4 regions of the Arthrobacter sp. 05L428 genome follow, and region 1 is predicted to be linked to each of the others. Evidence: riboswitches for the same ligand, from Rfam matches in the RefSeq annotation. Region 1 holds a riboswitch; each other region holds the start of a gene.
What was found. Region 1 has a riboswitch for thiamine pyrophosphate ahead of AC1DH3_RS10005 (ECF transporter S component). Riboswitches for the same ligand answer to the same signal wherever they lie in the genome.

Region 1 (7,551 bases):
CGTGGCGGATCCGGGCTGCAGCACGACGATCCGGTCCACAAGGTCTTTCCAGACAGCAACCCGGTGCTCCACCACCACCAGGGTGGCCCCGGTCTTGTCCAGGCACCGTCCCACGGCGTCGCGGACCTCCAGGACACCGGCCGGGTCAAGGTTGGCGGTGGGCTCATCGAGGAGCAGCAGCCCGGGCCGCATCGCGAGGATCCCGGCGAGCGCCAGCCGTTGCTTCTGGCCTCCGGAGAGCGACGACGTCGGGTGATGCAGCGGCAGGCCGCCCAGCCCGACGTCGTCGAGCGCCTCCCCCACCCGCCGCCAGATGTCCGCCGGGGGGACCGAGAGGTTTTCGGCCCCGAAGGCCACGTCGTCGCCGAGCCGCGACAGCACCACCTGGGTCTCCGGGTCCTGCTGCATCAGCCCGGCCCGCCCGCGCCGGGCCCTGGGCGGGGCTCCGTCGATCAGCAGGCTGCCGGTCTCATCGGAGTCCTCGGCATCAGCGGAAGCAGCAGCGGACGCGGCTGCCGCAGTGCTGTCCCCCAGCACACCGGCCAGGGCGTGCAACAGCGTGGACTTGCCGGCGCCGGACGGGCCCAGCAACAGCACGCGCTCGCCCGGACGGATGTCCAGGTCCAGGCCGCTCACGGCGGGCCGGGCCCGGCCGGCGTGCCGCCAGCCCCAGCCGCGGGCGCTGACCGCGGCCGGGCGTACGTCGTCGACAGACCTCATGCGTGTGCGGGCATCAGGAGAAGACGGGTTCCGATGCCGCCTTGCGGGACCCGAACGAGGCCAGCACCCCGGTCTTGGCCAGGCCGCGGGTGGCGAGCCAGGACAGTCCCCCGGCAATCACCGCTCCGGAGATGGCGCAGAAGATGATGTAGGCGAGCTTGTCACCGGTTTCGTACGCGATGTTCCAGCCCCAGGGCAGGAAGGAGTCGTTCAGGCCGCAGAACAGGCCCGCACCGGCACCGGCCAGCAGGGACACCGGAAGGTTGAACTTCTTGTACAGGAACGCGGCAAAGATGAGTTCGGCGCCCAGGCCCTGCAGGATGCCGGAGATCAGCACGGTGGTGCCGTACTGCGAGCCCATGATCAGCTCGCCGGTGGCGGCCACCGCTTCGCAGAACAGCGCCGCCCCGGGCTTGCGGATAACGAGCATGCCCAGCACCGCCGGGATCATCCAGCCGCCGGCGTAGAGCCCGGTCAGCGGCGGGTAGACCGCGTTGAGCGGGACGGAAACAAGGTTGGAACCCTGGGACCAGGCCCAGAAAATCACACCGCCGGCAACAGCGATCAACGCGGCCACCACAATGTCGACCACGCGCCAGCTGTATTTGCCGGTGGTCAGTGTCTGCTTCGCAGAAATGTCAGTCATATCGTCCTCCTGAGGAACAGGAGGGGAGGGTGCTCCGGCGGCACCGCGGCCTTCGCCACGGGTGCCGGGCACCCTGAGAACTCGACTCCCTTGCGCCGGTACTAACCGGATCAGGTTCGAGGGTCTGCGGCTGTCCGCACTCTCAGCGCCCACCTACGGTTACCTTGGATTTCTCCAGTGATGCCCGACGGCGGCGCTCCCCTGTCGTATCTAAATCGCCCTTGTGGGCTGGCTCAGTTTACACCCGGCGGCACTCCCAAGTGACTCGCAGTCGTTGTCGTTTTGAGGGCTCATAACGGCAACAACTGCGAGTCAGTTGGGCTTGCGCGGCGGCGGCCACCTAACGGAAGCTGAGTCCCATGACCGACGCACCAGTGCCTTCCCCCGAGTACGACCCGGACTCCGCGGAACCACAGCCGCCGGGATCCCTGGCCGCGCTCATCGGCCGCATCCTGGCCGAAATCGACGAACTGCAGTTCCGGTCCTTCAGCAAGGACGACGCGCTGGACCTGGGCCTCCTCCTGGTCCAACTCGGCCGCCAGCGCTCCTACCCGATCGCCATCGACATCAGCAAGGGCGATCAGGTCCTCTTCCACGCCGCACTGGAGGGCGCCACCCCGGACAATGAGCGCTGGATCAAGGCCAAACAGCGCACCGCGGTGCGGTATGAAGTCCCGTCGCTGCTGGTGGGCCTGCGGGCGCGTGCTGCCGGTCAGAGGATCGAGGACAACGCCTGGTTCGACCAGCGGGAGTTTGCAGCCCACGGCGGCTCGTTCCCCATCTACCTGCGCGGAACCGGGGTGGTAGGCACCGTCACGGTGTCGGGGCTGCCGCAGAAGGACGACCACGAGCTGGTGGTCGAGGCACTGACCGAAATCCTCGGCCGCCCGGGGACGCTAGGCTAGGGGAAGCCCTGTTTCCTCCCGCAAGGAGTACGAAGTATGAACATCTTCATCAAACTGCTTGGCACCGGCGTCAGCCTCCTCGCCGGCTTCGTCGGCACCAAGGTAGTCGACACCGTCTGGGAAAAGACCACCGGCAACAAACCGCCCAAGGGCCACGACGACGACGTCCCCACCACCCTGCGCCAGGCCCTGACCTTCGCCCTCATTTCGGCCTCGGTCAGCGCCATCATCCAGGTCCTCGCCAACCGCGGCACGCAGCGGGCGATCACCCGCTTCGCCAAGACCCAGGACCTGGTCTAAGCCATATCGCCGCCGGCGGCGTTACTCGTCGTCGTCGTCCGTGAATCCGCGCTTGCCGGCCGCCTGCTGCACCACGGCTTCCAGCTCGTCGGCGCTCAGCAGCTCGGGGTGCAGGTGCTTGGTGCGGTAGCCGGCGCGGCCAACCATGTGGGCGGAGACCGGCACTGTGAGCAGCTGGAAGATCCACGCGACCACCAGCACCGGCCACACCCACCAGGTGCGCAGCTGCAGCCCCACGGCGCAGAGCAGCAGGAAAAGCCCCAGCACCTGCGGCTTGGTCGCGGCGTGCATCCGGCTCATGAGGTCGGGGAACCGCAGCAGGCCGATGGCCGCGCCGAGGGACATCAGCGCCCCGACCACCATGAACACAGCCGAGACGGTGTCGATTACGGCGTCGGCGGAAATCGTGTCAGGACTCATTGGGCTGCTTCCTCCGGTCGGCCACGAATCGGGCCACCGTCACCGAACCGACAAAGCCGATGATCGAGATGGACACCAGCAGCATCAGGTTGTTCAGGTGCCGGTTCACGGCCATGTCGATGCACAGCGCCGCGCCTAGGATGGCCAGCAGCACGTCGGCGGCCAGCACCCGGTCCAGCAGCGAGGGCCCCCGCGCGATGCGGATGATCGCGCCGGCCGCGGCGAGCGACAGCACGACCGCGGTAATGGTCAAAACCAGCGGCATCATGCCCCGGCCTCCTGCTTCAGTGCGGACAGTTCGGCCCTGGTGCCCATGATCCGGATCAGCCCGGCCTCCGTGTCGCGGACCTCCTTGCGGAGCTTCGCCGCGTCCTCGGCGTCTCGGACGTTGATGCCGTGGATGTAGAGCGTGGACGTGGACCTGTCCACCTCCACCACCACGGACCCCGGGATCAGGGAAATGACGTGTCCCGTGGCGGTCACCAGCAGGTCTGAATGGCTGCGGAGCGGGACGGCTATGACGGCGCTGATCACCCGCGGACCACGGACCACGGCCAGGTACAGGACCTGGAAGCTGGCCGCCACGACCTTGGCCAGGAAGACCAGCGCGAACGGCACGGCGCGCAGCACGTTGAAGCGGCCCCCCAGTTCCACCGGCGGCAGGTAGAACAGCCGGGCCACCACCACCGCGATCAGGGCGCCGAAGAGCAGGTTTCCGGCGCTGAAGTCCTGCCACAGGGCGCCCCAGACAATAACGAGCCAGACCAGCAGCGGCAGCTCCTGGCGCAGCGAGACCCTCTTCCGTGTCATTTGCCGCCCTCCTGCCGCATCGGCTGGGCGATTACCGGAACCGGCGCCTCGTCCCCAAGCACGGCCTGGATATAGGCGGACCGGTTCAGCATCTCCCCGGCGGACTGGTCCGCCACCCGGAAGAGCGGCCCGGCAAACACCGTCAGCGCCACCCCGAACAGCACCAGGCCCAGAGTGGAGCCCACCATGGTCCGCGGCAGCAGGGTCACGTTCTGCTGGCCCGCGCGGTGGCCGGTGGCCGCGTCGGCGGGGGCGGCGAGCAGCACGGGATCGGGATGTTCGGCGTCCTCGGGCTTGCGCCAGAAGGCGCGGTTCCAGACGCGTGCGATGGCCAGCAGGGTCAGCAGGCTGGTCAGCACGCCGCCGGCCACGAGTGCGTAGGCCAGCGGGGTGCCGAGGGCGACGCCGGCCTGCAGGAGGCCCAGTTTGCCGAGGAACCCGGAGAACGGCGGGATCCCGGCCAGGTTCATGGCCGGCACGAAGAACAGCACCGCCAGCAGCGGCGAGAGCTTGGCCAGCCCGGCGATCCGGTCCACCGAGGAACTCCCGGCGCGGCGCTCGATCAGGCCGGTCACCAGGAACAGGCTGGTCTGGATGGTGATGTGGTGCGCCACGTAGAACACCGCGGCCCCCAGCCCCGCCACGGACGACATCGCCAGGCCGAACACCATGTAACCGATGTGGCTGACCAGGGTGAAGGAGAGCAGTCGCTTGATGTCGCTCTGCGCCAGGGCGCCCAGGATCCCCACCACCATGGTCAGCAGGGCAGCGACCATCAGCGGGGTGTTGAACGTGTCCCCCGGGAAGAGCAGGGTCTCGGTCCGGACCATGGCGTAGACCCCCACCTTGGTGAGCAGGCCAGCAAACACGGCGGTGACCGGGGCGGGGGCCGTCGGATACGAGTCCGGGAGCCAGAAACTCAGCGGGAACACGGCGGCCTTGATGCCGAACGCCACGAGCAGCAGCACGTGCAGCAGGTTCCGGGTGCCCTGGTCCAGATCCATCAGCTTGATGGCAAGGTCCGCCATGTTGATGGTTCCGGTGGCGCCGTAGATCATGGCGATCGCGATCAGGAACAGCACCGAGGAGACCACCGAGACCACCACGTACGTCACACCCGCGCGGATCCGCGGACCCGTCCCGCCCAGGGTCATCAGCACGTAGCTGGCGGTCAGCAGGATCTCGAAGCCCACGTAGAGGTTGAAGAGATCACCGGAGAGGAACGCGTTGGACACGCCCGCCACCAGGATCAGGTAGGTGGGGTGGAAGATCGAGACGGGCGCGTCGCGGTCGCCGTCGGCCATGCCCTGCCCGGTGGCGTAGACCAGCACGGCAAGGCTGACGGTCGAGGACACCACCAGCATGAGCGAGGAGAACTGGTCCACCACCATCACAATGCCCCAGGGCGGCAGCCAGCCGCCGATGTTGACCGCCGCCGTGCCGCCCTGCCAGACGGAGGCCAGCAGCAGGCATTCGAGCAGCAGCGTCAGCGAGAGGAGGGCAATGCTGACGGTCCGTTGCGCCCGTGGTTGCCGGATCAGCAGGAAGGTCAGAGCGGCCCCCAGGATGGGGAGGACGACGGCGAGCGGGGCAAAGCTTGCGATGTTCACTTGGTCCCTCCTTCCGGGCCTGGCGTGATGTTGCGGGATCCGGGTTGTTCCTCGGCGGCGGCGTCCATGGCCGGCATCCGGCGGGCGCCCGCCTGCACGGTCTCCGTCGGGTCGGGTCCCCCCGCAGCGTCCGTCGGATCGGCCGCCACGAGAGGGAACTCGGAGGTCTCCGCCGGGATGACGGCGTCGTCCTCGGCATCGAAGCTGGGGGTCTCGGCCACCCGGCGGTCCTCGGCGTCGTCCTGGATTTCGTCCTGCCGGGCCAGCACCCAGGTTCGGTAGATGATGCCCAGCATGAAGGCCGTGACGGCGAAGGAGATCACGATCGAGGTCAGGATCAGCGCCTGCGGAAGCGGGTCGCTGTAGTCGCCGGCGGCCGTGTCTTTGTTGAACAGCGGTGCGAGGCCCGCATAGCCGCCAGTGGCCAGGATCAGCAGGTTGGTGGCGTTGGCCAGCAGCATCAGGCCCAGCAGGACCCGGGTGAGGCTGCGTTCCAGGATCAAATAGATGCCGCAGGCGTAGAGGGCTCCCATGACCGTCAGCAGAGTCAGATTGACGCTCATGCGCTCCCCTTGGCGGTGGTTTCGGCCGGGACGCCGTCGGCTTCCCGGTCGTCGGACGGCTCCGCGGGTTCTTCCGCGGGCTGTTCCTCGAAATGTTCGTCGATTTCCGCGCCGAGGCTGCGGAGCACGTCCAGCGCCAGGCCGACAACGACGATGTAGACGCCGATGTCGAAGATGGTGGAGGTGACGAACTTGATGTCGCCGAAGACCGGCAGCCAGAGTTCGATCACGGCACTTTGGAAGACCTGGCCGCCAAGCAGCAGCGGCGCGACGCCGGACGCCGCGGCCGTCGCGAGCCCGATCCCCAGAAGGGCGCCGGCGCTGACCGGGGTGGCCTCGCGCAGCTCGAAGCGGCCCCCGGCGAGGTAGCGGATGGTGAGGGCGAGCCCGGCCGTGAGCCCGCCGGCGAAACCGCCGCCGGGAAGGTTGTGTCCGGCGAGCAGCAGGTAGATGGAGAAGACGATCATCGAATGGAAGATCAGCCGGGTGACGACTTCAAAAATGATCGACCGCCGCTCCGGGGCCATGGTCCGTCCCGCCACTAGCCACGCGTCGCGAGTCGACGCGGCAAACCGCCGGCTCAAGGCCAGCGCCGCGTTGTCCCTGGTGTGGGCGGGCTGATGCGTCCGGCGGCCGACGGTTCCTTCCGCCACGGACGACGAGGGCCCGATGCGGTCGCCGCGGCCGCGGACGAAGATCAGGCTGGCAACGCCGGTGGCGGCGAGCGCCAGCACGGAGATCTCGCCAAAGGTGTCCCAGGCCCGGATGTCCACGAGGGTGACGTTGACGACGTTCAGTCCCCCGCCGCCCTCGTAGGCCAGGCGCGGGAACTCCAGCGAGACCGGAGTGGCGACCCGGGAGCTCAGGGCGTAGATCGCTACAAAGACCATGGTGAGGCCGAACGCCGCGCCGATGATCACCCGGGTCACCCGGTACTTACCGCCGGTGCGGTCCCGCAGCTCCGCCGGCAGGCTCCGCATGGCGAGGACGAAGGCCACCAGGATGATGGTTTCCACCAGCATCTGGGTCAGGGCCAGGTCCGGGGCGCCCTGGAGCGCGAACATCAAGGCGATGCCGTAGCCGGTGACCGACACCATCAGCACGGCCAGGAAGCGCTTGTTGGCCCGCACCGCGGCGAGTGCGCCGATCACGATGCCGGCGCCCGCGACGAGCTGCAGCGGCGAACCGGGGTCGATGAAGTACAGGCCGCCGGGCAGCGGCTTGTTGGCCAGCAGCATCGCCGTGAGCGGCAGGACGAAGGCCACCGTCAGGATGACGGCCAGGTAGAAGAAGAGCGAGCCTCGCTGGGTGCGGCCGGTGACCCAGACGGCGACGTCGTCGAGGGCGCCGATGGTGCGCTGGTAGCTGCGGTCGCCGTCGATCCAGCCGGGCACCAGCGCCTGCGCGCGGGAAACGGCGTTGCGTCCGTAGAACATCGCCAGTCCAAGGGCGAACGTGATCGCGGCCAGGCCCAGCGCCGGGGTGAACCCGTGCCACAGCGCGAGGTGCCCGGCGGCGTCGGGATCCACGCCACCGGCTTCGGCGTGGCCGGCGAAGAGCGCCGCGTACGGCTGGAT
Region 2 (7,551 bases), on a different contig from region 1:
GCCGCCGGTGTTGAGCACCATTTTGGTTTCCTGGCGCCGCTGGACCCGGCCCGTGTTGAAGGGCGGATCCACGTAAATGAGTGTGAAGGCGCCGTCCGGCAGCGTCGGGAGGTATTCCGCGTTATCCGCGTGAACCACCAGGTTGCTGCCGTCCGGCGCCCAGACGGTGTCAGTCATGTAGGGGATTAGGCCTCGGCGCTGCGTGCCGGGGCGCCGCCCTGTGCCTCGCCGGCCACCACTTCGCCGTTGCGGCGGCGAGTGCGGGTCCGGCGGCGCGCGCGGGTAGCCCGGTCGACCTCGGTCGGAGCGCTCGCCGTTGCCGGGGCGCTTGCCTCGGCGGGTCCCGTGGCGGTCTCCTTTTCGGGCGAACGACGACGGCGCTCACCGGAGCGTCCGGCGTCACGGCCGCCTTCGCGGGAGCCGGAGCGGCCATTGTCGCGTCCGCCCTCGCGGGAGCCTGAGCGGCCGGCGTCGCGTCCACCCTCGCGGGAGCCTGAGCGGCCGCCGTCGCGTGCACCGTCGCGTGTACCGGGACGGGCGTTCTTCTTGCCGGTCTCGCCGAGGTCCTCGAGGACTTCGGCGTCGACGCCGGCGAGCACCCGCTTGTCGCGGGGGAGACGGCCCTTGGTGCCCTCCGGGATGTCCAGCTCCTCGAACAGGTGCGGCGAGGAGGAGTAGGTCTCCACCGGTTCGGGCACGCTCAGGCCGAGGGCCTTGTTGATCAGGCCCCAGCGCGGCATATCGTCCCAGTCGACGAAGGTCACGGCGGTGCCCTTGTTGCCGGCGCGGCCGGTGCGGCCGACGCGGTGCAGGTAGATCTTCTCGTCTTCGACGCACTGGTAGTTGATCACGTGCGTGACGTCGTCGACGTCAATGCCGCGCGCGGCGACGTCAGTGGCGACGAGAACGTCCACCTTGTTGTTGCGGAAGGCGCGCAGCGCCTGCTCACGGGCACCCTGGCCGAGGTCGCCGTGGATGGCGGCCGCAGCGAAGCCGCGGTCCACGAGCTCCTCGGCGACCTTGGCGGCGGTGCGCTTGGTCTTGGTGAAGATGATGGTCCGGCCTCGTCCGCGGGCCTGCAGGATCCGAGCCACCACCTCGATCTTGTCCATGCTGTGGGCACGGTAGATCAGCTGGCGGATGTCGCGCTTGGTGAGGCCCTCATCCTCGGGATCCGCGGCGCGGATGTGGGTGGGCTTGGTCATGTAGCGGCGCGCCATCGCGACGACCGGGCCGGGCATCGTGGCGGAGAACAGCAGCGTCTGGCGGACGGCCGGGGTACCTGCGATGAGGGTCTCGACGTCCGGCAGGAAGCCGAGGTCCAGCATCTCGTCGGCCTCGTCGAGGATGACCATCTTGACGTTCTTGAGGACGAGGTGCTTCTGCTTGTAGAGGTCGATCAGGCGCCCGGGGGTGCCGACGACGATCTCGACGCCCTGCTGCAGCGACTCGACCTGCGGCTCGTAAGCACGGCCGCCGTAGATCGTGGTGATGCGGGCGTTGCGTTTGCGGGCGGCGTTCTGCAGGTCGCCGGCGACCTGCACCGCGAGCTCACGGGTCGGCACGATCACGAGGGCCTGCGGTGCGCCGGGGGCCGGGAGGTCGGCGAAGCCCGCGTCGTCGCGTCCGATGACGCGCTGCAGGGCCGGGATGCCGAAGCCGAGGGTCTTGCCCGTGCCGGTTTTGGCCTGGCCGATGATGTCGTGGCCGCTCAGTGCGACCGGCAGCGTCATGGCCTGGATCGGGAACGGGTGGGTGATTCCGGCGTCGGCAAGGGATTCAACAATGTCGGCACGGACGTTGTAGTCGGCGAAGGACTTTTCCGCGATTTCGTGCGGGGTTTCGTCCGAAATGATGGTCTCTTCCGGCTCGATCGATTCCGTGCCGGACTCGTCGGTAAGAAGCTGGTGCGTGTGCAATTCACTCACAGGGGAGTTTCCTTATTCATTTGGGCTGCGCTGCTTGCTCAACGGGGCCGGCCGAGGGCCGTTCCGGAGCACGCTCAGGAGCGCAAGCAAGTCCAGTGGAAGCCGATCGCGGGCTATCTAAATGCTGGCACTGGGACCAGCGGGTGTGTCTCAAGATCGCGTAGGGGCGGGCTTGTTGAATTCGAAAAACATGGAAATCAACGACCGGGCATCCATTACTACCCTTCCAGTCTAGCTGTTCGCCGTTCGGAACCTCGACCGGTGCCCGCGGTGCGGCGCGCCAGTGGCACGGCTGCGGGGCGCAAGCCGGGCGAAACATCAGCCCACGAGTTCGAGCCGGACCTCCCGCGTGGCGATGTCCGAGGATACGACCCGCACCCGGACCTGGGTGCCGGGCTCCAGCTCGCCGGGGCACCGTGCGGTCACCGCGGGCTCGGCGATCTGCACGATCCCGGACGGGCCATTGCCGTTCCCGTTGCTCTTCCCGTTCCCGTTGCTGCCCTTACCGTTTCCGTTCGTGCCGCCGTTCTTCGCGGGCTTTGAGCCCGAGATCACGACGGCGTCGAACTCCTGCCCGATGTGGTTGCTCAGCAGGGCCGCCTCCACGGTGTCCAGCGACAGCCGCTCCAGCTTGGCGGCCAGTTGATCCGAAGCCGCCATGATGGCCGGCAGCGACGGGAGGGCTTCGCGGGCCCAGCCCGGAACCTCGGCGCCATTGGACAGGGCCTCGCAGATGACCAGGACGAAGCGGTCGATCAGGCGCCGCAGCGGGGCGGTGGAGTGGGCGTACGCCGCACCGATAGCGGACTGGATGGCGTCCTCCGGGACGGCGCCGTCGAAGTGGGTGTAGCCGGCGCCGCGGAAGAGCATCCCGGCCGAGTGCACGATGGCAAGCTGGCGCGGGTCGGTGGGGTCCAGGGTGCGCAGGTATTCGCCGTAGCTGATCCGGCCGTCCCAGGGCTTGCCGAGTGCGCCGGTCTGGCGCCGGAAGTGCCGCAGCGAGCTCTCATCCGGGGCGGGCATGGTCCGCAGGATGCCGACCTTGCCCTGCAGCATGAGCTCCGCTGCGGCCATGCCGGTCATCAGCGAAATCTGGGCGTTCCAGTCCTCCACCGGCAGCGGCGGCGCCGCGACGATCCGGTAGCCGCCGTCGGGCAGCTGCTCGATCTCCTGCTCCGGCATGTTCAGGCTGGCCCCGCCGCGCAGGCGCTCCAGTTCCACCCGCTTGCTGCCGACTTCCTTGAGCAACTGCAGAACGGGGTCCGCGGTACCGCCGTCGAGTTCGGCCTGCACACCTTGGTAGCTGAGCTTGGCCCGGCTGCGGACCTGTGCCCGGCGGACCAGCACGGAGGAGACCTCGGCAGCGGCGTCGAGCTCGAACTCCCAGACGAAGGCCGCGCAGAGCTGGCCCGCCAGCAGGCTGCCGGCCGCTTCGCTGATGACCTCGGGGTGCAGGGGGATGCGGCCGTCCGGAGTGTAGAACGTCTGGCCGCGGCGCCGGGTCTCGGCGTCGAGCGCGCCGCCGGGGGCGACGAAGGACGGGACGTCGGCGATCGCGTAGAAAACCCTGTACCCGTCGCCGGCGCGGTCAATGAACAAGGCCTGGTCCAGGTCCGTCGAGGACGCCGGGTCGATGGTCACGAACTCCACGTGAGTCAAATCCAGTTCCGGCAGCTCGTGGGAGGCGACGGCCGCCTCGGCGTCCCGGAGCACGGCTTCCGGAAACGGCCCGGGCAGCTCCAGAACGGTGCGCAGTGCGTTGAGCGCCTGGGCAAGCTGGTTCTTCTGCTGGCGGACGCTCGGAGTCAGGCGATGATGAGACACGGAATCAGGTTAGCCCGATTTCCGCTACTAGTCTTGAAGCATGAGCACCTCCCCGGCCGAGCCCGCCCGCTACAACCGTTTCCTCCGGGACCTGCTGGGCGTGATGGCCTACGGGGAGCTCTCGGCCTTCGAACGGCTCTCCTCCGACGCCCGGTATTCGCCCACCCTGCACGACCGGGCGGTGCTGGGCGGCCTCGCCGTCATCGAGTTCCAGCATTTTGAACTGGTCTGCGCGAAGCTGGCGGAGATGGGCATTGACGCGGAGGAGGCCATGCTGCCGTTCCAGCCTTCGGTGGACCACTTCCATGAGCGCACCCGCCCCGCCGACTGGCACGAGTCGCTCATGAAGGCCTACGTGATCGACACGGTCTCCGCGGACTTTTACCGGTCCATTTCGGGCTATGTCGACGCCGGGACGGCCGGGCTGATCGAACTGGTCCAGGCGGCCGGGGACGCGACGGTTGTGCTGCGGGACCGGCTCAAGGCCGCGCTCGCCGACGATCCGCGGCTGGCGTCCCGGCTGGCCCTGTGGGCTCGGCGGTTGCTCGGCGAAGCGCTTACCCAGGCCCAGCGGGTCAGCGTGGAGCACGCCTTCCTCGGCGGCCTGACCGGCACGGACGAGGACCGGGCCGGTGAACTCGCCCGCGCCCTGACCGCCGAGCTTGCCGCCGCCCATTCCCGTCGGATGTCAGAGCTGGGACTAGCCGGCTAGTTGTCCGCGGCGCCGCTGTGGACGTCGGCGTCGGCGTCCGCCCCGGCGTCGAGCGCGGCGAGCAGGGCACGCGCGGCCCCGGCAGGATCAGCGGCCTCGGTAATCGCCCGGACCACCACAATCCTTCTGGCTCCGGCGTCGACCACCTGCGCCACGTTGCCCAGGTCGATGCCGCCGATCGCGAACCACGGCACCACCCCGGCGACTTTCCCGACATCGGCGGCCTCGGCCCGGACGATCGCCGCGGCGGCGTAGCGCACCAGGTCCAGCCCGACGGCGGCGCGGCCCGGCTTGGTGGGGGTGGCCCAGACCGGGCCCACGCAGAAGTAGTCCAGCCCGCCCCGGCCCGGGGACGCCGCGATGGCCGCATCCACCTGTTCCGGCGTGTGCGTGGACATGCCGATCACGGTGCCCTTGCCCAGGAAATCCCGTGCCGCGGCGAACGGGATGTCCTTTTGCCCAATGTGGAACACCGGCGCCCCTGCCAGTGAGGCCAGGTCGGCACGGTCGTTCACCGCCCAGAGCCGGCCGTGCCGCCGCGCCACGGAGTGCAGGACCTCCAGCAGCTCAAGCTCCTCGGCCGCCTCCAGCGACTTGTCCCGCAACTGGATGATGTCGACGCCGCCGGAAAAGGCAGCGTCAACGAAGTCCTCGAAGTCACCGCGCTCCTTCCGGGCATCGGTGCACAGGTACAGGCGGGCGGTGGTGTGGACATCCTGGCTCATGCCCCAAGCCTAGTTCCTCTAAACTGGGCGCATACCGCGGGAGCCCGCGCGGGCCGCCAGACGGCCGACGGGCTGAGAGGGCGTCAGAGCCGACCGCTTGACCTGATCCGGCTAGTACCGGCGTAGGGAAGGAACCCATGGACGTATCCGTCGCACCACCCGCCACACCACCGGGCCCATCCTCGGATTATTACGACGTCGTCGTGATCGGCGGGGGAGTGATCGGCCACGGCATCGCCTGGGAGGCCCGCCGTTCTGGCCGTACCGTCGCGCTGGTCGACGACGCCCCCGGCACCGGCGCCAGCTGGGCTGCCGCCGGCATGCTGGCGCCCGTGAGTGAACTCCACTACCAGGAGGAGGAGCTCCTGGCCCTGATGCTGGAAGCCTCAGGGCTGTGGCCGGAGTTCGCCGCCGGCCTGGCCGGCGGCAGCACTGACGGCGGCGGCACTGGATATCTCACGACGCCGACCCTCGCCGTCGGCGCGGACGCGGCCGACCGCCGGGCGCTCGCCGACCTGCGGGCCGCGCAGCAGGCCTGCGGCCTGGCCGTGAAGCCGCTGACCGTCCGTGAAGCACGCAGCCGCGAACCGTTGCTCAGCCCCGGTATCTCCTGCGCCTTCGACATCCCGGCCGACCACCAGGTGGATCCGCGCCGGTTGCTGGCCAGGATCGGTTCACTGCTGGCTGCCGACAGCCGGTTCACGGCCGTGCCCCGCCGCGCGGCCGGGCTGCTCTGGCGGGGCGGCCGCGTCGCCGGCATCCGTTTCGAGGGCGGCGGAGAGCTCCGCGCCAGCGAGACGGTCGTAGCCAACGGCCTGGCCGCGGCGGAACTGCATGGCCTGCCCGGGGGATTGTCCCTGCCGCTGCGTCCGGTTTACGGGGACATCCTGCGGCTCCGGGTCCCGGCACGGCTCCGGCCACTGCTGCGCTCGACCGTGCGGGGCCTGGTCCGCGGGGTTCCGGTCTACATCGTCCCGCGGGAGGACGGCACGGTCGTGATCGGCGCAACCCAGCGGGAGGATGCGCCCTCCGAGGCTGGCGCCGTCTCTGCCGGCGGCGTGTACCAGCTTCTGCGTGATGCCCAGCAGCTGGTCCCGGCCGTTGCCGAGCTGGAACTGCTCGAGGCCACGGCGCGGGCACGCCCCGGGACCCCGGACAACGCCCCGCTCCTAGGGCGCGTGGCCAGCGCTGGATCCGGACAGGACGTCGAGGGACTCATCATTGCCACCGGGTTCTTCCGGCACGGGGTCCTGCTCACCCCGGCGGCCGCCGCCATCTGCCGGGCGCTGCTGGACGGAGAGCCGGACCGGCGCTGGGAGGGCTTCCGCCCGGACCGCTTCTCCAGCCGCCGCCCGGTTTCTCCAGCCCCCGGCTCATCCGAGCGGGACGCTTCACCCGCGGACGCTCCAGCGAAAGACAGGACGACAGCATGAATATCAGGCTCAACGGAGCGCAGCACGCCCTCGCCGACGGCGCCACTATCAGCGCCTTGGTCAGCGGGGTGACCGGCCGGACGCTGGCCGCCGACGGCCGGGCCACGGACGGCCGGAAACTGGGCGTCGCCGTCGCCCGCAACGCCGAGGTGGTGCCGCGCAGCCAGTGGCACGCGACCGCGCTCGCCGAGGGCGACGACGTCGAACTCGTTACGGCAGTACAGGGAGGATAGAGGGCATGGAAGCAACAGCAATGCAGGAAACGCAGCAGGCACGCCGGGATCTGCTGACGGTTGACGGAGTGGAACTGGGCTCCCGCCTGATCATGGGCACCGGCGGTGCGCCGAGCCTGGACGGCCTCGGAGCCGCGCTGGTGGCCTCCGGAACGGAACTCACGACGGTGGCCATGCGTCGCTACTCTCCAGCCGAGAGCGGCTCGTTGTTCCAGTTGCTGGCGGACCACAACATCCGGGTGCTGCCCAACACCGCCGGATGCTTCACCGCCCGGGACGCCGTCCTCACGGCCGAACTGGCCCGCGAAGCGCTGGAGACGGACTGGGTGAAGCTCGAGGTGATCGCGGATGAGCACACCCTGCTGCCCGACGCCTTGGAACTGGTGGAGGCAACCGAACAGCTGGTGGCGCGCGGCTTCAAGGTCTTCGCTTACACGAATGACGACCCGGTCCTGGCCCTCCGGCTGGAGAACCTCGGCGCCACGGCCGTGATGCCGCTGGGCGCCCCGATCGGCACCGGCCTGGGCATCCTGAATCCGCACAACATTGAACTCATCGTCTCCCGTGCCTCGGTGCCGGTGGTGCTCGACGCAGGAATTGGCACCGCCTCCGACGCCGCGCTCGCGATGGAACTGGGTTGCGACGCCGTGCTGCTCGCCACCGCCGTGACCCGTGCCCAGGACCCGGCGCTGATGG
Region 3 (7,551 bases), on a different contig from region 1:
TGTTCGGCTTCCGACGGCGCCAGGGCCGCCGCGCGGGACAGCACCCGGGAGTAGCCGTTGAGGTACAGGGCGTCCTGGCCGAGGTAGTAGGCGAACTCGGGTTCCGGCAAGGTACCGTCCGCGAGCCCCCGAATGAAGTCCAGGCCGTAGATCGCGTCCAGCCCGTCCGCCGCGTGCCCTGCCAGCAGCGTGGCGAACTCGCCCTCGGCAGGAAGCTGGGGTGCCGCAGCGTGCTGCAGGTGGTGGAAGTGGTGCACGGGTCCGTTGCCGGATCCGACCTCCAGGCGGCTGGCATCCCGCAACGCACCCAGCAGCCACGGCTTGACCTCCCGCAGCGCCGCCTCCCAGTCCCCCGTCCGGGCCTGGACTGTGGCCAGCGCCGAGGACAAGGAGCAGCCGGTGCCGTGGCTGTTGCGGGTGTCGATCCGCTCGCCCGGCACCACCACCGTCTCCTGGCCGAGCAGTCCCCCGGTGTTGACGAGCGCGTCCGGGCAACCGCCGTCGTTCTGGGCGCCGTCGACCGGCAGGTGGCCGCCCTTGACCAGCACCGTGGTGCCGGCCAGGGCCGCGAGCCGCTTGCCCTGTTCCAGCGCACTGGCCCAGTCCGCGGCGGGCGGCTCTCCCAGCAGCATGCCCAGCTCGGCCAGGTTCGGTGTGATGAGGTCCGCCAGTGGCAAGAGGGCCCGCAGCGCGGTTTCGGCCGATTCCTGGAGCAGCCGGTCGCCGCTCGTCGCCACCATCACCGGGTCCAGGACCACGACGCCGGGGCGCACCTTTTCGAGCCAGGCCCGGACGGCGTCGATCACCGAGTCGTCGCCGAGCATACCGATCTTGACGGCGTCGATGGTGATGTCGTCGCTGATGGCCTCCAGCTGGGCGGTCAGGAACGCTGCCGGCGGTACATGCACCGACCGGACGCCCTGGGTGTTCTGGGCGGTCAGTGCCGTGATGGCAGCCATCCCGTAGCCGCCGTTCGCGGCAATGCTCTTCAGGTCGGCCTGGATGCCGGCGCCGCCGGAGGGGTCCGAGCCCGCGATGGCCAGCACCCGCGGAATCCGCGGCGGCGTTGGGGCCCCGCCGTCGGGCTCCGGGAAGACGGACTGCAGGATGGCTGAGGTTCGGCTAGATGCAGGCTGCGCCGATGCAGGCTGGGTTGTTGAAGACAAGAGACATCCCTTCGCCGGTGCTAACCGGACAGGTTCAACGGGTCTGGATCTCAGCCGGCTCGATGCGCGGCACCCCGTGTCAGTCCCCCAGCCTAGCGTTCCTCGCCGGCAACCCCGCTAAATTTCAGCCTGTCCCCTTAACGCCCTCGCGGGTTCCGTCCGGGGTCGACGTGATGTTACGTCGATCCCGGACGGAACCCGCGAGTGGTGGTGCCTGCTTGGTCCTAGAGCTCCGACGCCGGGACGCCGACGCCGAGGATGATCGGCTCGTTGGCGGCGGGCTTGGCGGTCACCTTCGCCGGCTCCGGGGCCTTGGCCTCATGGACCGAGACGGCCTCAACCGACGGAGCGGTCTCGCGCTGCTGCACGGACGTCTCGTTGGCGGCGCCCTGGGCTCGGCTGGCGCTCCGGTTCCGGCGCACCCGTCGGGGTCCGGTGGTGTCCGGGGCCTGGGCCTGGGCCGCAGGGGCCTTGCGGGCTTCCTGGCGTACCGGGGCCTGGGCCGCAGGAGCCTTGCGGGCTTCCTGGCGGGCCGGGGCCTGGGACGCAGGAGCCTTGCGGGCTTCCTGGCGGGCCGGGGCCTCGGCCTCGGCGGTACGTACACTCGGCGGCTGGATCCGCGCCGTCCTGGCGCGGCCGCGGCCCCGGGTGGCGCGGGACGGCGCTGCAGCTGCAGGCGCAGCGTGCTCCGCCGCGTGCTCGGCCGTGGGAACCTCGGCTGCGGGCGACTCGGCAACCGGAGCCGCGGCGGCTGGCTTGCCGGTCTCGGCGTCGCCCAGGTGGGCGAACGCTTCGGTCAGCAGGTCCAGGGTCAGCGCGGGCTGCGGGGTTTCCTCGGCGTGCTCGACGAAGGGCAAGGCAACCTGTTCGCCGCCGAAGGTCAGCACGGCCGCGGGACGACCCGCCGCCTCCTCCGACGAAGCGAGTTCCACGGCGGCGTCGAGCGCGGCCTGGCGGGTTTCGGCGTCGGGAGCTGCTGTCGCTTCACCGTCGTGCAGGTGGGCAGCGTGCGCCGCGGCGGCGATGTTGGCCAGCGCGGCGCGCGTCGCCTCTGCCTTGGCGTGGCGCTCCGCCTCGGTGGGCTCGGCGTGCACGGCGACGGGTGCGGACGGCATGGCTTCGCCGCCCTGGCCGCCCTTGCCGCGGCGACGCTTGCGCTCACTGCGTGCGGCGGGCTGGTGCTCGGTCCGCGGGACGTGGTGTTCTGCGGCGACGGTGTTGGCACGGCGGTGTTCCACGGGCTCGTCGTGGGTGACGATGCCGCGGCCGGCGCAGGCCTCGCACTGTTCGCCGAAGACTTCGAGCAGCCCGGTGCCCATCCGCTTGCGGGTCATCTGCACGAGGCCCAGCGAGGTCACCTCGGCAACCTGGTGCTTGGTCCGGTCCCGGCCCAGGCACTCCACCATGCGTCGCAGCACGAGGTCGCGGTTGGATTCCAGCACCATGTCGATGAAGTCGATCACGATGATGCCGCCGATGTCACGCAGCCTCAGCTGCCGGACGACTTCCTCGGCCGCTTCGAGGTTGTTCTTGGTGACGGTTTCCTCGAGGTTGCCGCCGCTGCCGGTGAACTTGCCGGTGTTGACGTCCACCACGGTCATGGCTTCGGTGCGGTCGATCACGAGCGAGCCGCCGGAAGGCAGGAAGACCTTACGGTCCAGTGCTTTGTGGATCTGCTCGTCGATGCGCCACGCAGCGAAGATGTCTGTGTCCTTGGTCCACTTCTCGAGCCGGCCCACCAGGTCCGGTGCCACGTAGGTGACGTAGGCCTCGATGGTGTCCCAGGCTTCCTCGCCGGAGACGATCAGCTTGGAGAAGTCCTCGTTGAAAACGTCGCGGACCACCTTGATGGTCAGGTCAGGTTCGCCGTAGAGCAGCTCGGGGGCGAGGATCTTGGTGGACGTGGACTGGCTTTCGATGCCCTCCCACTGGGCTCGCAGCCGGTTGATGTCATGCGTCAGCTCTTCTTCCGAAGCGCCCTCGGCCGCGGTGCGGACAATGACACCGGCGTCTTCCGGCAGGCGGTCCTTGAGGATCCGCTTGAGCCGGTTGCGTTCGACGTCGGGCAGCTTGCGGGAGATGCCGGTCATGGAGCCGCCGGGCACGTACACCAGGTAACGGCCGGGCAGCGAAATCTGGCTGGTCAGGCGGGCACCCTTGTGGCCGACCGGGTCCTTGGTGACCTGGACGAGCACGGAGTCGCCGGACTTGAGCGCATTTTCGATCCGCCGCTGCTTGCCTTCGAGGTTGACGGAGTCCCAGTTGACTTCGCCGGCGTACAGCACGGCGTTGCGGCCGCGTCCGATATCGACGAACGCCGCTTCCATGGACGGCAGCACGTTCTGGACCTTGCCCAGGTAGACGTTGCCGATCAACGAATCCTGCTGGGTCTTGGAGACGAAGTGCTCGGCCAGCACGCCGTCTTCCAGGACGCCGATCTGGATTCTGTCGTCGCGCTGGCGGACGATCATCTGGCGGTCCACGGATTCGCGGCGGGCCAGGAACTCGGCCTCGGTGATGACGGTGCGGCGGCGGCCGGTGTCGCGGGACTCGCGGCGGCGCTGCTTCTTGGCCTCCAGGCGGGTGGAGCCCTTGACGGAGGTGACGCGGTTGTTGACCGGGGCCTCGCTGACCGAGCGCGGCGCCCGGACGCGGGTTACCGTGTTGGGCGGATCGTCGTCCCCGCCGCCGGTCAGTTCGAGATCCTGGTCGCCGCGGCGGCGACGGCGACGGCGACGCGAGGTCACGCCGTCTTCGAGGGTGCCCTCGGAGTCCTCGCCGGACTCCGCTGCATCTTCGGCTGCGCCGTCTGCGTCGGTGTCGGCTTCGCCGGTCCGGCTGCGGCCACGGCGTCCACGGCTGCGGCGGCGACGGCGGCTGCCGGCATCCTCGCCCTCGGCTTCTTCGTCCTCTTCTTCTTCGGCTTCCTCGGCAACAGCAGCGGGGGCCGGGGCGGGGCGGATGACGGTGCTCAGATCCGGGGCCTGGAAGATCATCGAGGTGACAGCACCGGGTGCGAGGAAGAGCGAGGGGGCTTCGGAAGTTTCTACAGACGCCTCGGCAGCGGGCGCAGCGTCGGCCGGGGCTTCGACGGGCGCGGCCTCAGGAGCCGGCGCGTCGGAAGCCACGGCGGCGGGAGCCTCGGCCGGGGCCGGGGCTTCTTCCATCGCTGAAGGCGTCACGGCTGTCTTGGCGCGGGAGGCACGGCGGCGGACCGGTTTCTCCGGTGCCGCCTCGGCGGCCGGCAGCTCGGCAGGTGCTTCATCGGCGGGAACCGCAGTTTCCGTGCTGGCGGCTGAGTCAGCGAAGGCGGGCAGCACCTCGGGTTCGACCTTCTTCCGCGACCGGGTCCGGCGGGCCGGGGCCTTCGCTTCCGGGGCCGCTTCGGGATTGTCGACGGCGGGGGCGTCAGCAACGACGTCGGACGCGACGGCCGCTTCGGCGGCCTCCGCCTTTGGGGCCGCCTTGCGGCGGGACCGGGTGGCCTTCTTGGGCGCCTCCGCGGCGGCGGCTTCCGGTGCTACTTCGGCAACAGCGGCTTCGTCGTTACCGGCTACAAGCTGGTCATTATCCATATGTGGCGACACTCCTGCCCCTGATGTACCGCCACATCCGGCACCCGTGGGGCAAATATTTGTCAACACCCGCAGGCATTGACAGAAGTCAATTGGATACCTCCAGGTTCGCACCGGCAGTGGGGTGCGGCAGCCCTGGAAGGCCGGCAAGATTGCTCTGAACCCGTTGATCTCTCTGTCACAACCAGGTGCCGTCCAATGGCATTGCGGGATAGGCCGGATCGAGGGATCCGAAGTATGCCCTGCTCATCACTGGCGGTCTTGAAAGCAAAGTCGCCGGACCGAAACCCGAATGTGGATCGGGCCCCAGCCAGGTTCATTGTCTCACAGGAGCCGCCGAAGCAGGGCTAAGCGGGACATCCAGTCCGCGCCGCGGACCGAATCACCGGTGAGGGCACGACTCCTACCCGGTTACATCCAGCCTCCGGCGATAGAATCGGCCCAAGAGCACCCGACGCAAAGGACTGAAATCCCATGCCCAGCATCTCCCACGCCCCCGGCGACGTGACCGCCCACGAGCGCGGCACCGGCGCGGCAGCTGCGGAGCGCCCGCTGCCCCCGATGACGCGCGACCGGCCCTTCGCCTGGCTCCTGCTGATCACCGGCGTCGTCGGCTGGCTCGCGTCCGGCACGCTGGTGCTGGAGAAACTGGCTGTCCTCAAGGACCCCAACCACGCCACGGTGTGCGACGTGAACCCGTGGATCTCCTGCGGCCAGGTAATGCAGACCTGGCAGAGTTCGGTCTTCGGCTTCCCGAACATGTTCATCGGCATTGTCGCGTTCGCGGTCATCATCACCACGGCCATGGGAATCCTCGCCGGGGCCACGTTTGCCCGCTGGTACTGGATCGGGCTGCAGGCCGGTGTGACGCTGGGCTTCGCCTTCGTGGTGTGGCTGTGGTCCCAGGCGCTGTACTCGATCCACATTCTCTGCCCGTTCTGCATGATCGTCTGGGCCGCGATGATTCCGCTGTTCGTCTGGGTGACGGTCCGCAACGTGAGCCACGGCGTCATCCGGGTGCCCGCCGCTGCCGCCCGCATCCTGGCGGACTCCGGCTGGATCCTCACGGCCCTGCTCTACGTCGCCGTCGTCGCCACGATCTTCTTCGCCTTCATTCAGGTGTTCATCGGAACCTCCGGCTACTGAGCGTTCCGCAAACGCCGCGAGGTGACAGTTAAGGCCAATGTTCAACGCGAACATTGGCCTTAACTGTCACCTCGGTGCGGTGCTGCGGGTTCTTAGAACCAGATCTTGATCTCGCGTTCGGCGGACTCCGCCGAGTCTGAGCCGTGGACCAGGTTCTGCTGGACCTTGAGGCCCCAGTCGCGGCCGAAGTCGCCGCGGATGGTGCCGGGCGCCGCCGTCGTCGGGTCCGTGGTGCCGGCGAGCGAGCGGAAGCCCTCAATCACGCGGTGGCCTTCGAAGATCGCGGCAACGACGGGCCCGCTGAGCATGAACTCGACGAGGGGCTCGTAGAACGGCTTGCCGACGTGCTCCTCGTAGTGCTGTTCGAGGAGTTCGCGGCTGGCGTTGACCTTCTTCAGTTCGGCCAGGGTGTAGCCCTTGGCTTCGATCCGGGAGATGATGCTGCCGGTCAGGTTGCGGGCGACGCCGTCGGGCTTGATCAGGACTAGGGTGCGCTCAGTGCTCACAGCTGCTCCAATGTGTTGGGGTGGGGTTCGGGACAAGTCTAGTTGCTTTGGCCCTCGGGGTTCGCGGCCTCCCAGGCCGCCTGCTCGCGTTCGCGTTCGGCGGCTTCGCGGTCGATCCGGATGCCGGTGCGGATGCCGTACCACCACGTGATCGCGAAGAGGCCGCCCACCACGAACATCGTGGGCTCCACAATCCCGGTGAGGACCAGCACCAGCTGCAGGATCCAGCCCAAGGCCACGCCCCACGGCTTGGAAAGCACCGCGCAGGTCAGCACAAGCACCGCACTGAGTCCGATCCCGACCCCGAAGACCAGCAGCGGCGGGAACTCGCCGCGCCGGAGGCCGAAGACCGCCAGGGTGCCGAAGAGGGCCACGAAGGCCTCCAGCAGGAGCACCGTGGAGGCGAACATGACCTTGGTGGAGCGGCGTTTCTTGGGCATGCCCGGACGCCATTCGCGCTGGGCTTTGGTGAGTCTGGCCATGGGTTACGCCTCGGTCTTTCCGAGCAGGATCCGGGCCTCGGCAACGAGCGTGATGGACCCCGTGACCAGGATCCCGGCGGCAAGGTCGTCGTTGGACTCGGCCCGCTCCACGGCCCATTCCAGGGCGTCGTCGAGCTTCTCGGCCACGTGGACGTTGTCCTCGCCGAAGCCCAGGTCCAGCGCCAGCTCCGCGAGGTCCTCGGCCGGTACGGCGCGGGGCGAGTTGGACTGGGTGAAGCAGTAGTCCGAGGCGAGGTCGCCCAGGGATTCCTTGAGCTGGCGGAGGATTTCCTCGGAATCCTTCTCCTTCAGGACGCCCACCACCACCACGAGCTTGCTAAAGCTGAAGGCCTCGTGGATCGCCTCGGCGGAGACCCGGATGCCCTCCGGGTTGTGCGCGGCGTCCACGATGATGGTCGGCGCGGTGCGGAGCACCTCCAGCCGGCCCGGGGAGGTGACAGAGGCGAAGGCCTCCTGCAGCACCTCGGGGTCGAGCGGCTTTTCGGCGCCGAAGAAGGCTTCCAGCGCGGCGACGGCGACGGCGGCGTTCTCCGCCTGGTGTGCGCCGTGCAGGGGCAGCAGCAGGTCTTCGTAGCGACCCGCAATGCCTTGGATGTTCACCATCTGGCCGCCGACGGCGACGGTGCGGGACTCGACGCCGAACTCCACGCCCTCG
Region 4 (7,551 bases), on a different contig from region 1:
CGAAGCGGGCGGTTCTATTGCCATCAGGGCCATGATTTGCAGCAGGTGGCTCTGGATCATGTCGCGCAGTGCGCCGGCGCCGTCGTAGTAGCGGGCCCGGCCTTCCAGCGCGAGGTCCTCATCGAAGATGATCTCCACCTTCTCGACGCAGTCCCGGTTCCACACCGGCTCCAGGAAGGTGTTCGCAAAGCGCAGGCCCAGGATGTTCAGTACCGTGGCCTTGCCCAGAAAGTGATCCACCCGGTGGATGTGGTCCTCCGGGACCAGTGCGGCCAGGGTCTTGTTCAGGTCCCGTGCCGATTCTTCGCTGGACCCGAACGGCTTCTCCATCACCAGCCGGGTCCCGGCGGGGACCTGCTCCGGGGTCAGGGCTTCGCAGGCCAGCTGGCTGATCTTCGGCGGCAGGGCGAAATAGACAGCCACCGGTCCTTCCAGCGTGGCCAAGAGGCTGGCCAGCTGCCCTTCGGCGGTGACGTCCAGCTGGTGGTAGCTGGTGCTTTCGCGGATCCGTTTCAGCTCCCGCTTGCCGCTGGAGTCGGCCTGGGAGTTGGCGTCGGCGAAGGAGGTCTCAAGGCGTTCCAGCCACTGTTCCGAAGTCCAGTCGTCCGAGCCCGCGCCCACCAGGGTGAGGCCGGATGCGTGGCCCCTCGCCACCAGCCGGGCCAGTCCCGGCAGCAGCAGCCTGCCGGTAAGGTCGCCCGAGGCGCCGAGGATGAGCAGGGTTTTTACTGTTGGTTGACTGGTCACCTAAGCCAGCATGCCATCTTGAAGGCGGGTCTTGGTACCCTAGATAGTCGAGTCCCGTTGTCGAGGCAGTTCGTTCCGGCGAAACAGTCACGACTCTGGCGTGCCGCACTGGCCGCCAGCTGTAGATCCACTGAAAGAAGTGCACGGCGCGTGTTCAATTCACTCTCTGACCGGTTGACAGCAACCTTCAAGAACCTCCGTGGCAAGGGCCGCCTCACCGAGGCAGACGTTGACGCCACGGTCCGCGAGATCCGGCGTGCCCTGCTGGACGCCGACGTTGCCGTCCCGGTGGTCAGGGAGTTCACCGCCCGCGTGCGCGAGCGGGCCCTCGGCGTCGAGGTCTCCGGTGCGCTGAACCCGAGCCAGCAGATCGTGAAGATCGTCAACGAGGAACTCGTCGAGATCCTCGGCGGCGAGACCCGCCGGATCCGGCTGGCCAAGACCGGGCCGACCATCATCATGCTCGCCGGCCTCCAGGGTGCCGGTAAGACCACCCTCGCCGGCAAGCTTTCCAAGTTCCTCAAGGCGCAGGGCCACAGCCCCATGCTGGTCGCCTGCGACCTGCAGCGCCCCAATGCCGTGACGCAGCTGCAGGTTGTCGGCCAGCGGGCCGGCGTTCCCGTCTTTGCCCCGCACCCGGGGGCCACCTCCTCCGAGCTGGACCACCCTGCCGGTGACCCGGTCGCCGTCGCCCGTGCCGGCGTCGAGGAAGCCAAGCGCACGCTGCACGACGTCGTGATCGTGGACACCGCCGGCCGGCTTGGCGTCGACGCCGAAATGATGGAACAGGCCCGCCAGATCCGCCGGGCCATCGTCCCCAACGAAGTCCTCTTCGTGATCGACTCGATGATCGGCCAGGACGCCGTCAACACGGCAATGGCCTTCGATGAAGGCGTCAACTTCACCGGCATCGTGCTCTCCAAGCTCGACGGCGACGCCCGCGGCGGTGCCGCGCTGTCCGTCGCGTCGGTCACCGGGAAGCCGGTCATGTTTGCGTCCACCGGCGAAGGCCTGGACGACTTCGAGCTCTTCCACCCGGACCGGATGGCCTCGCGCATCCTCGACATGGGCGACGTGCTCACCCTGATCGAACAGGCCGAGAAGTCCTGGGACAAGGACGAAGCGGCCCGGATGGCGAAGAAGTTCGCCGACCAGGAAGACTTCACCCTCGAGGACTTCCTCGCCCAGATGCAGCAGATCCGCAACATGGGCTCGATGAAGAAAATGCTCATGATGATGCCGGGCGCGCAGAACATCCGGCAGCAGCTGGAGCAGTTCGACGAGCGTGAGATTGACCGGGTCGAGGCTATTGTCCGGTCCATGACCCCGCACGAGCGGGTGGCCCCGAAGATCATCAACGGCTCCCGCCGCGCCCGCATCGCCCGCGGTTCCGGCGTGCACGTCTCCGAGGTCAACGGCCTGCTGGAACGCTTCGCGCAGGCACAGAAGATGATGAAGAAGATGGCCGCCGGCGGAGGGATGCCCGGGATGCCGGGGATGCCCGGCATGGGCGGCGGCGGAGCCCGCAAGGGGGCCAAGAACGCACCGAAGAAGAAAGCCCGCTCCGGCAACCCGGCCAAGGCCGCGCAGGAGCTCAAGGACGCGGAGGCACGGCGCGCCGCTGGCCCCAAGGCTGTGCCCACCGGTGCGGCCTTCGGCCAGCAGGGCGGGGAATTCGACCCGTCCCAGCTGAACCTGCCCAAGGGTTTCGACAAGTTCCTCGGCGGCAGCAAGTAGCGGAAGCCGCCTTGGCGCTGGCAGTACCTCGGTGGCCAGGATGTCGGCGTGCAGGATGTCGTCGGCTTCGATGACGGACCGGTGCCATAGGCTTAGGGCATGTTCAAGCAGCGCGTAGTTTTCGTCCACGGGGCCGGCAGTTTTGGCGCCGCGGCGTGGCCGAAGCAGCACGGCATGGCGCTGAGCTACGACGCCTTGTTCCTGCGGCGGCACGGCTTTGACGCCGTCGCCGAGCCGCAGGAGACGGACTTCGCCGCCGACGCCGCAATTGTGCTGCGGGCCCTGGCCGACGACGGCCGCGGCGCTGCCGGCGGCCACGTGGTGGCCCATTCGCAGGGTGCGATCGCGGCGATGATGGCGGCCGTCGAACGCCCCGACCTGGTGCAGTCGCTGACCCTGGTGGAGCCGGCCTGCCTGTCCTTGACCGCGGAGCTCCCGGCCAGCGCTGCGCACCGGGCGCTCATGCAGCCGCTCTTCGACGTCCGGCACAGCCTCAGCGACGACGACTTCCAGCGGGAATTCGTCCGCCGTGCCTTCGCCGCCGGCGCCCCGGGAGCCATGACGCCGGAGGCCCTCCGGGCGGCGCGCCGGCTGCGGCTGCAGGCACCGCCGTGGGAAGCGCCGCTGCACATCGTTCCCGGCGTGCCCACCCTGGTCCTTACCGGTGGCTGGGAGCCGCTCTACGAGGAAATCGCCGGCTACCTGAGGGAGACGGGCGCCCTGCACCGCACCGCACCCGGAGGGCACCGGCCGCAGGACTCAAAAGAGGGCGACCGCGCCATCCGCACGTTCATCGCCGACGTCAACCGCAGCCGGCACGCCCACGCCTCGTAGGAGTGGCCGGCCGGACGCCTACCCCGCAGGGCAGGCGCCCGGCCGCGGCCTAGGGCTGTGCCTGTGCCTAGGCCTGTACCGCTGACTGTGCGCCCACGGTGGGCTCGGGCAGGTAGACCTTGCCTCCGGCCGCCAGAAATTCGTCGCTTTTCCTCCGCATTCCGTCCGCCAGCTGTGCCAAGGCTGCCCGGGAATCCGCCGAACCGTACTCGTCCCGGATGTCCTGGCTGATCCGCATGGAGCAGAACTTCGGCCCGCACATCGAACAGAAATGGGCTGTCTTAGCCGGCTCCGCCGGCAAAGTCTCGTCGTGGAATGCCTCAGCCGTCACCGGGTCCAGGGACAGCGCGAACTGGTCCCGCCAACGGAATTCAAACCGGGCCTTGGATAGGGCATCGTCGCGTTCGTGCGCTCCGGGGTGGCCCTTGGCAAGATCGGCGGCGTGGGCGGCGATCTTGTAGGTGATCACGCCGGTCTTCACGTCGTCCTTGTTGGGCAGGCCGAGGTGCTCCTTCGGCGTGACGTAGCACAGCATGGCGGTCCCGTAGCGGGCGATCTCGGTGGCGCCGATCGCCGAGGTGATGTGGTCATAGCCCGGTGCGATATCCGTGACCAGCGGCCCCAGCGTGTAGAAGGGCGCGCCCTTGCAGAGTTCCTGCTGGCGCTCCACGTTTTCCCGGACGAGGTGGAACGGCACGTGTCCCGGGCCCTCCACCATGACCTGGACATCGAAGTCCCAGGCCCGTTGCGTGAGCTCCGCCAGGGTGTCCAGTTCGGCGAACTGGGCAGCGTCGTTGGCGTCCGCCGTCGACCCCGGCCGCAGGCCGTCGCCGAGTGAGAAGGCGACGTCGTAGCGGGCGAAAATTTCGCACAACTCGTCGAAATGCGTGTAGAGAAAGTTCTCCTGGTGGTGTGCGAGGCACCACCCAGCCATGATGGAACCTCCGCGGGACACGATGCCGGTGACCCGGTTGGCGGTCAACGGGACGTACCGCAGCAGCAACCCGGCGTGGATCGTCATGTAGTCGACGCCCTGCTCGCACTGTTCGATCACCGTGTCACGGAAGATCTCCCAGGTCAGGGCGTTTGCTTCGCCGTTCACCTTCTCCAGTGCCTGATAGATCGGGACGGTGCCGATGGGGACGGGCGAGTTGCGGATGATCCATTCGCGGGTCGTATGGATGTCGTCCCCGGTCGAAAGGTCCATCACCGTGTCCGCCCCCCATTGCGTGGCCCATTGGAGCTTGTCGACCTCCTCGGCGATGGAACTGCTTACCGCGGAGTTGCCGATGTTCGCGTTGATCTTCACCAGGAACGCCTTCCCGATGATCATCGGCTCGGACTCCGGGTGGTTGATGTTGCTTGGGATGATGGCCCGGCCGGCGGCGACTTCGCCGCGGACAAGCTCGACGTCGCAGTTCTCCCGCAGCGCGACGAAACGCATCTCCGGTGTCACGATGCCGTGCCGCGCATAATGCATCTGGGTAACCGTTCGGCCTTCGACGGCGCGACGCGGCTCGGGCGGTGCGCCCCGCCATTCAGCCGAGGCGGCGCCGCGCCTGACCGCGGACTTGCCGTCGTCGAGCAGAGTGCGTTCCCGGCCGCTGTACGGCTCCGTGTCCGCGCGCCCGGCGATCCAGTCACGGCGGAAAGCGGCGAGTCCCACCACCGGGTCGCTGCCCGGGCCCGCGGTGCGGTAGACCCGGAACGGAGGATTCCCGACGCCGCCAGGGGACGGTGCCAGGGCGATTTCGGTTACCGGGACGCGGATCCCGCCGTCCTCGACGTACGCGAGGGCATGCGACTTCAGGGACTGCGTCACGGTAGCTGCTGCGGCGCTGTTCCCATTCTGGGCAGGGCTCTGCTGTGGATTTGTTGCGCTCAAAGAGATACTCACTTCCTTCGCCGGCATTACCCGGACAGGTTCAACGGTCGCAGGCTGCGTCAGCCCGATCTCAGCCCCTGCAAGGGCACCCGTGTGGTCGTAGACGAAGCTACCACAGGCCGACGGGAAGCCGTCGAGGGGCTGGGGGGCTGGGCGGGCTAGGCCCGCGGATCGCGATGCGGATTAGGCTTTAGGCCATGAGCGGCATCATCGAGTTCAGCGGCCCGGTCCTCACCGGAGCCGACCAAGAGCGGCGCGGGCTGTGGGCCGTGGACGGCCGCCTGACCTTCCGGCGCCCCGCGGCCGCGCCGGACCTGGTCCTGGACGGTTGGGTGATCCCCGGGCTGGTCGATGCGCACTGCCACATCGGGCTCGGACCCGGCGGGGATGTCCCCGAGGAAGTTGCCGAGCGGCAGGCCCTGACCGATCGCGACGCCGGTACCCTGCTGGTCCGCGACGCCGGCGCCGTTCATGACACCCGCTGGATCCAGCAACGGCGCGAGCTGCCACGCATCCTCCGCGCCGGGCGGCACATCGCCAGGACGCGGCGGTACCTGCGGGGCTTCGCCGTCGAGGTGGAACCCGAGGACCTCGTGGAGGCCGTACGCAAGCAGGCCCGCGCGGGGGACGGCTGGGTCAAGCTGGTGGGGGACTGGATCGACCGCGACGCCGGCGACCTCGCTGCGAGTTTCCCGGCCCGGAGCGTCAGGGACGCGGTCCGGGCCGCCCACGACGAAGGCGCCCGCGTCACGGCGCACTGCTTCGCGGAGGACACCCTCGATGACATGCTCGACGCCGGCATCGACTGCATCGAACACGGAACCGGGCTGCTTCCCCGGCACTTGCCGCGCTTCGTCGAACAGGGTGTCCCGATTGTCCCCACCCTGATCAACATCGCCACTTTCCCGGACATCGCGGCCCAGGCCAAGGCAAAGTTCCCCCGCTACGCGGCGCACATGCTGGGGCTCTGGGAACGCCGCGCCGAACGGATCCTCGAGGCGTATGAGGCCGGGGTCGCCATCTACGCCGGGACGGACGCGGGGAGTGTGATCAAGCACGGGCGCATCGTCGACGAACTTGAGGCCCTGCACGGCGCCGGGCTCCCCGCCGGCGCCGCCCTCGACGCAGGGGCCTGGGCCGCCCGCGACTGGCTCGGAGCCGACGCGATCACAGAAGGTGCCAGTGCCGACGTCCTGGTCTGCGCCGAGGATCCGCGCGGGAATCTCGGCACCCTGCGCGAGCTCAGGGGCATCGTGCTCCGCGGCGAACTGGTACAGGGGAGCATCCCCGGCCATTAGGAATAAATTGAAGCTTCAAGTAATTTAACTCTACGAGGGTCGCCGAAGGTCGGGGGCCACAGAACCACCGGAGCGTTTCAATGACCGTAGAAGCCAGCACCCAGGATCTCCTTCCTGCCGAACTCACCATGGGCACCGTGATGCTCAAGGTCGGCGACATGAAGCTGATGACGGACTACTACCAGCGCGCCCTCGGCCTCGACATCGTTGCCGAGCAGGACGGCGGGCTCTACCTCGGACGCAAGCTCAAGCCGCTGGTCCACCTGGCACCGGCACCCGGGCTGAACCTGCCCTCCCGCGGCGAAGCCGGCCTCTTCCACACCGCCCTTCTCTTTGAGGACCAGCCCTCGCTGGCCGCCACCGTCGCGTCCGCCGCGCAGTATGAGCCGCAATCCTTCACCGGCAGCGCCGACCACCTTGTCAGCGAGGCCTTCTACTTCAATGACCCGGAGGGCAACGGTATCGAGCTCTACTGGGACCGCCCCCGCGAAGCCTGGTCCTGGGACGGCAAGAACGTCGTGATGGACAGCCTGGCCCTGCCGCCGCAGCGCTACCTCGAGCAGCACCTCACCGAGGCGTCGCTCGCCGGGCAGCGCGAGGCCGACGCCGGCGTCGGGCACGTCCACCTGCAGGTCGGCGACGTCCAGTCCGCGCACGACTTCTACGTCGGCACCCTCGGCTTTGAGAAGACCGCGGGCTGGCACGGCCAGGCGCTCTTCGTCTCAGCCGGCGGCTACCACCACCACATGGCCATGAACGTCTGGAACAGCCGCGGCGCCGGCCCCCGCCGCGACACCCTCGGCCTCGGCGAAGTGCTGGTTGAAGTACCGTCCGGCGACGACGTCGGCGCCCTCGCCGACCGCCTCAAGACCGCGGGCGTCCAGTCGCACCACACCGGAGCCGAGCTGCGCTTCGAGGATCCGTGGCGCAACAGCATCCGCGTCGCCGTCCGGTGATCATCCGGACATGCCCAACCTGCAGCGCCAGGACTGGACATGTCCAACCTTCGAGGCCCGCGTTGGGCATGTCCACCTCCTGATGCTTGGGTCC

Region 2: it holds a riboswitch for thiamine pyrophosphate, as region 1 does, so the genes downstream of both, thiO (glycine oxidase ThiO) here and AC1DH3_RS10005 (ECF transporter S component) in region 1, are expected to answer to the same signal.
Region 3: it holds a riboswitch for thiamine pyrophosphate, as region 1 does, so the genes downstream of both, AC1DH3_RS04840 (bifunctional hydroxymethylpyrimidine kinase/phosphomethylpyrimidine kinase) here and AC1DH3_RS10005 (ECF transporter S component) in region 1, are expected to answer to the same signal.
Region 4: it holds a riboswitch for thiamine pyrophosphate, as region 1 does, so the genes downstream of both, thiC (phosphomethylpyrimidine synthase ThiC) here and AC1DH3_RS10005 (ECF transporter S component) in region 1, are expected to answer to the same signal.

Annotation. Positions count from the first base shown of each region.
Region 1 is NZ_JBFTNW010000004.1:35,302-42,852, reverse strand. Features, by position in the region: gene AC1DH3_RS10010 (ABC transporter ATP-binding protein) at 1-720, opposite strand, end outside; gene AC1DH3_RS10005 (ECF transporter S component) at 734-1,366, opposite strand; TPP riboswitch at 1,436-1,579, opposite strand; gene AC1DH3_RS10000 (heme-degrading domain-containing protein) at 1,726-2,271, shown strand; gene AC1DH3_RS09995 (DUF4235 domain-containing protein) at 2,308-2,571, shown strand; gene mnhG (monovalent cation/H(+) antiporter subunit G) at 2,593-2,991, opposite strand; gene AC1DH3_RS09985 (MrpF/PhaF family protein) at 2,981-3,259, opposite strand; gene AC1DH3_RS09980 (Na+/H+ antiporter subunit E) at 3,256-3,801, opposite strand; gene AC1DH3_RS09975 (Na+/H+ antiporter subunit D) at 3,798-5,411, opposite strand; gene AC1DH3_RS09970 (Na(+)/H(+) antiporter subunit C) at 5,408-5,974, opposite strand; gene AC1DH3_RS09965 (Na+/H+ antiporter subunit A) at 5,971-7,551, opposite strand, start outside.
Region 2 is NZ_JBFTNW010000001.1:543,308-550,858, forward strand. Features, by position in the region: gene AC1DH3_RS02620 (DNA-methyltransferase) at 1-177, opposite strand, end outside; gene AC1DH3_RS02625 (DEAD/DEAH box helicase) at 186-1,928, opposite strand; gene AC1DH3_RS02630 (RNB domain-containing ribonuclease) at 2,247-3,752, opposite strand; gene AC1DH3_RS02635 (ferritin-like fold-containing protein) at 3,793-4,464, shown strand; gene thiE (thiamine phosphate synthase) at 4,461-5,189, opposite strand; TPP riboswitch at 5,216-5,336, shown strand; gene thiO (glycine oxidase ThiO) at 5,327-6,622, shown strand; gene thiS (sulfur carrier protein ThiS) at 6,619-6,855, shown strand; gene AC1DH3_RS02655 (thiazole synthase) at 6,861-7,551, shown strand, end outside.
Region 3 is NZ_JBFTNW010000001.1:1,026,099-1,033,649, reverse strand. Features, by position in the region: gene AC1DH3_RS04840 (bifunctional hydroxymethylpyrimidine kinase/phosphomethylpyrimidine kinase) at 1-1,109, opposite strand, end outside; TPP riboswitch at 1,156-1,253, opposite strand; gene AC1DH3_RS04835 (Rne/Rng family ribonuclease) at 1,391-4,741, opposite strand; gene AC1DH3_RS04830 (vitamin K epoxide reductase family protein) at 5,216-5,887, shown strand; gene ndk (nucleoside-diphosphate kinase) at 5,980-6,393, opposite strand; gene AC1DH3_RS04820 (DUF4233 domain-containing protein) at 6,432-6,875, opposite strand; gene AC1DH3_RS04815 (bifunctional folylpolyglutamate synthase/dihydrofolate synthase) at 6,879-7,551, opposite strand, start outside.
Region 4 is NZ_JBFTNW010000001.1:940,497-948,047, forward strand. Features, by position in the region: gene AC1DH3_RS04370 (glucose-6-phosphate dehydrogenase) at 1-747, opposite strand, end outside; gene ffh (signal recognition particle protein) at 898-2,484, shown strand; gene AC1DH3_RS04380 (alpha/beta fold hydrolase) at 2,584-3,318, shown strand; gene thiC (phosphomethylpyrimidine synthase ThiC) at 3,386-5,230, opposite strand; TPP riboswitch at 5,199-5,306, opposite strand; gene AC1DH3_RS04390 (amidohydrolase family protein) at 5,401-6,501, shown strand; gene AC1DH3_RS04395 (VOC family protein) at 6,582-7,457, shown strand.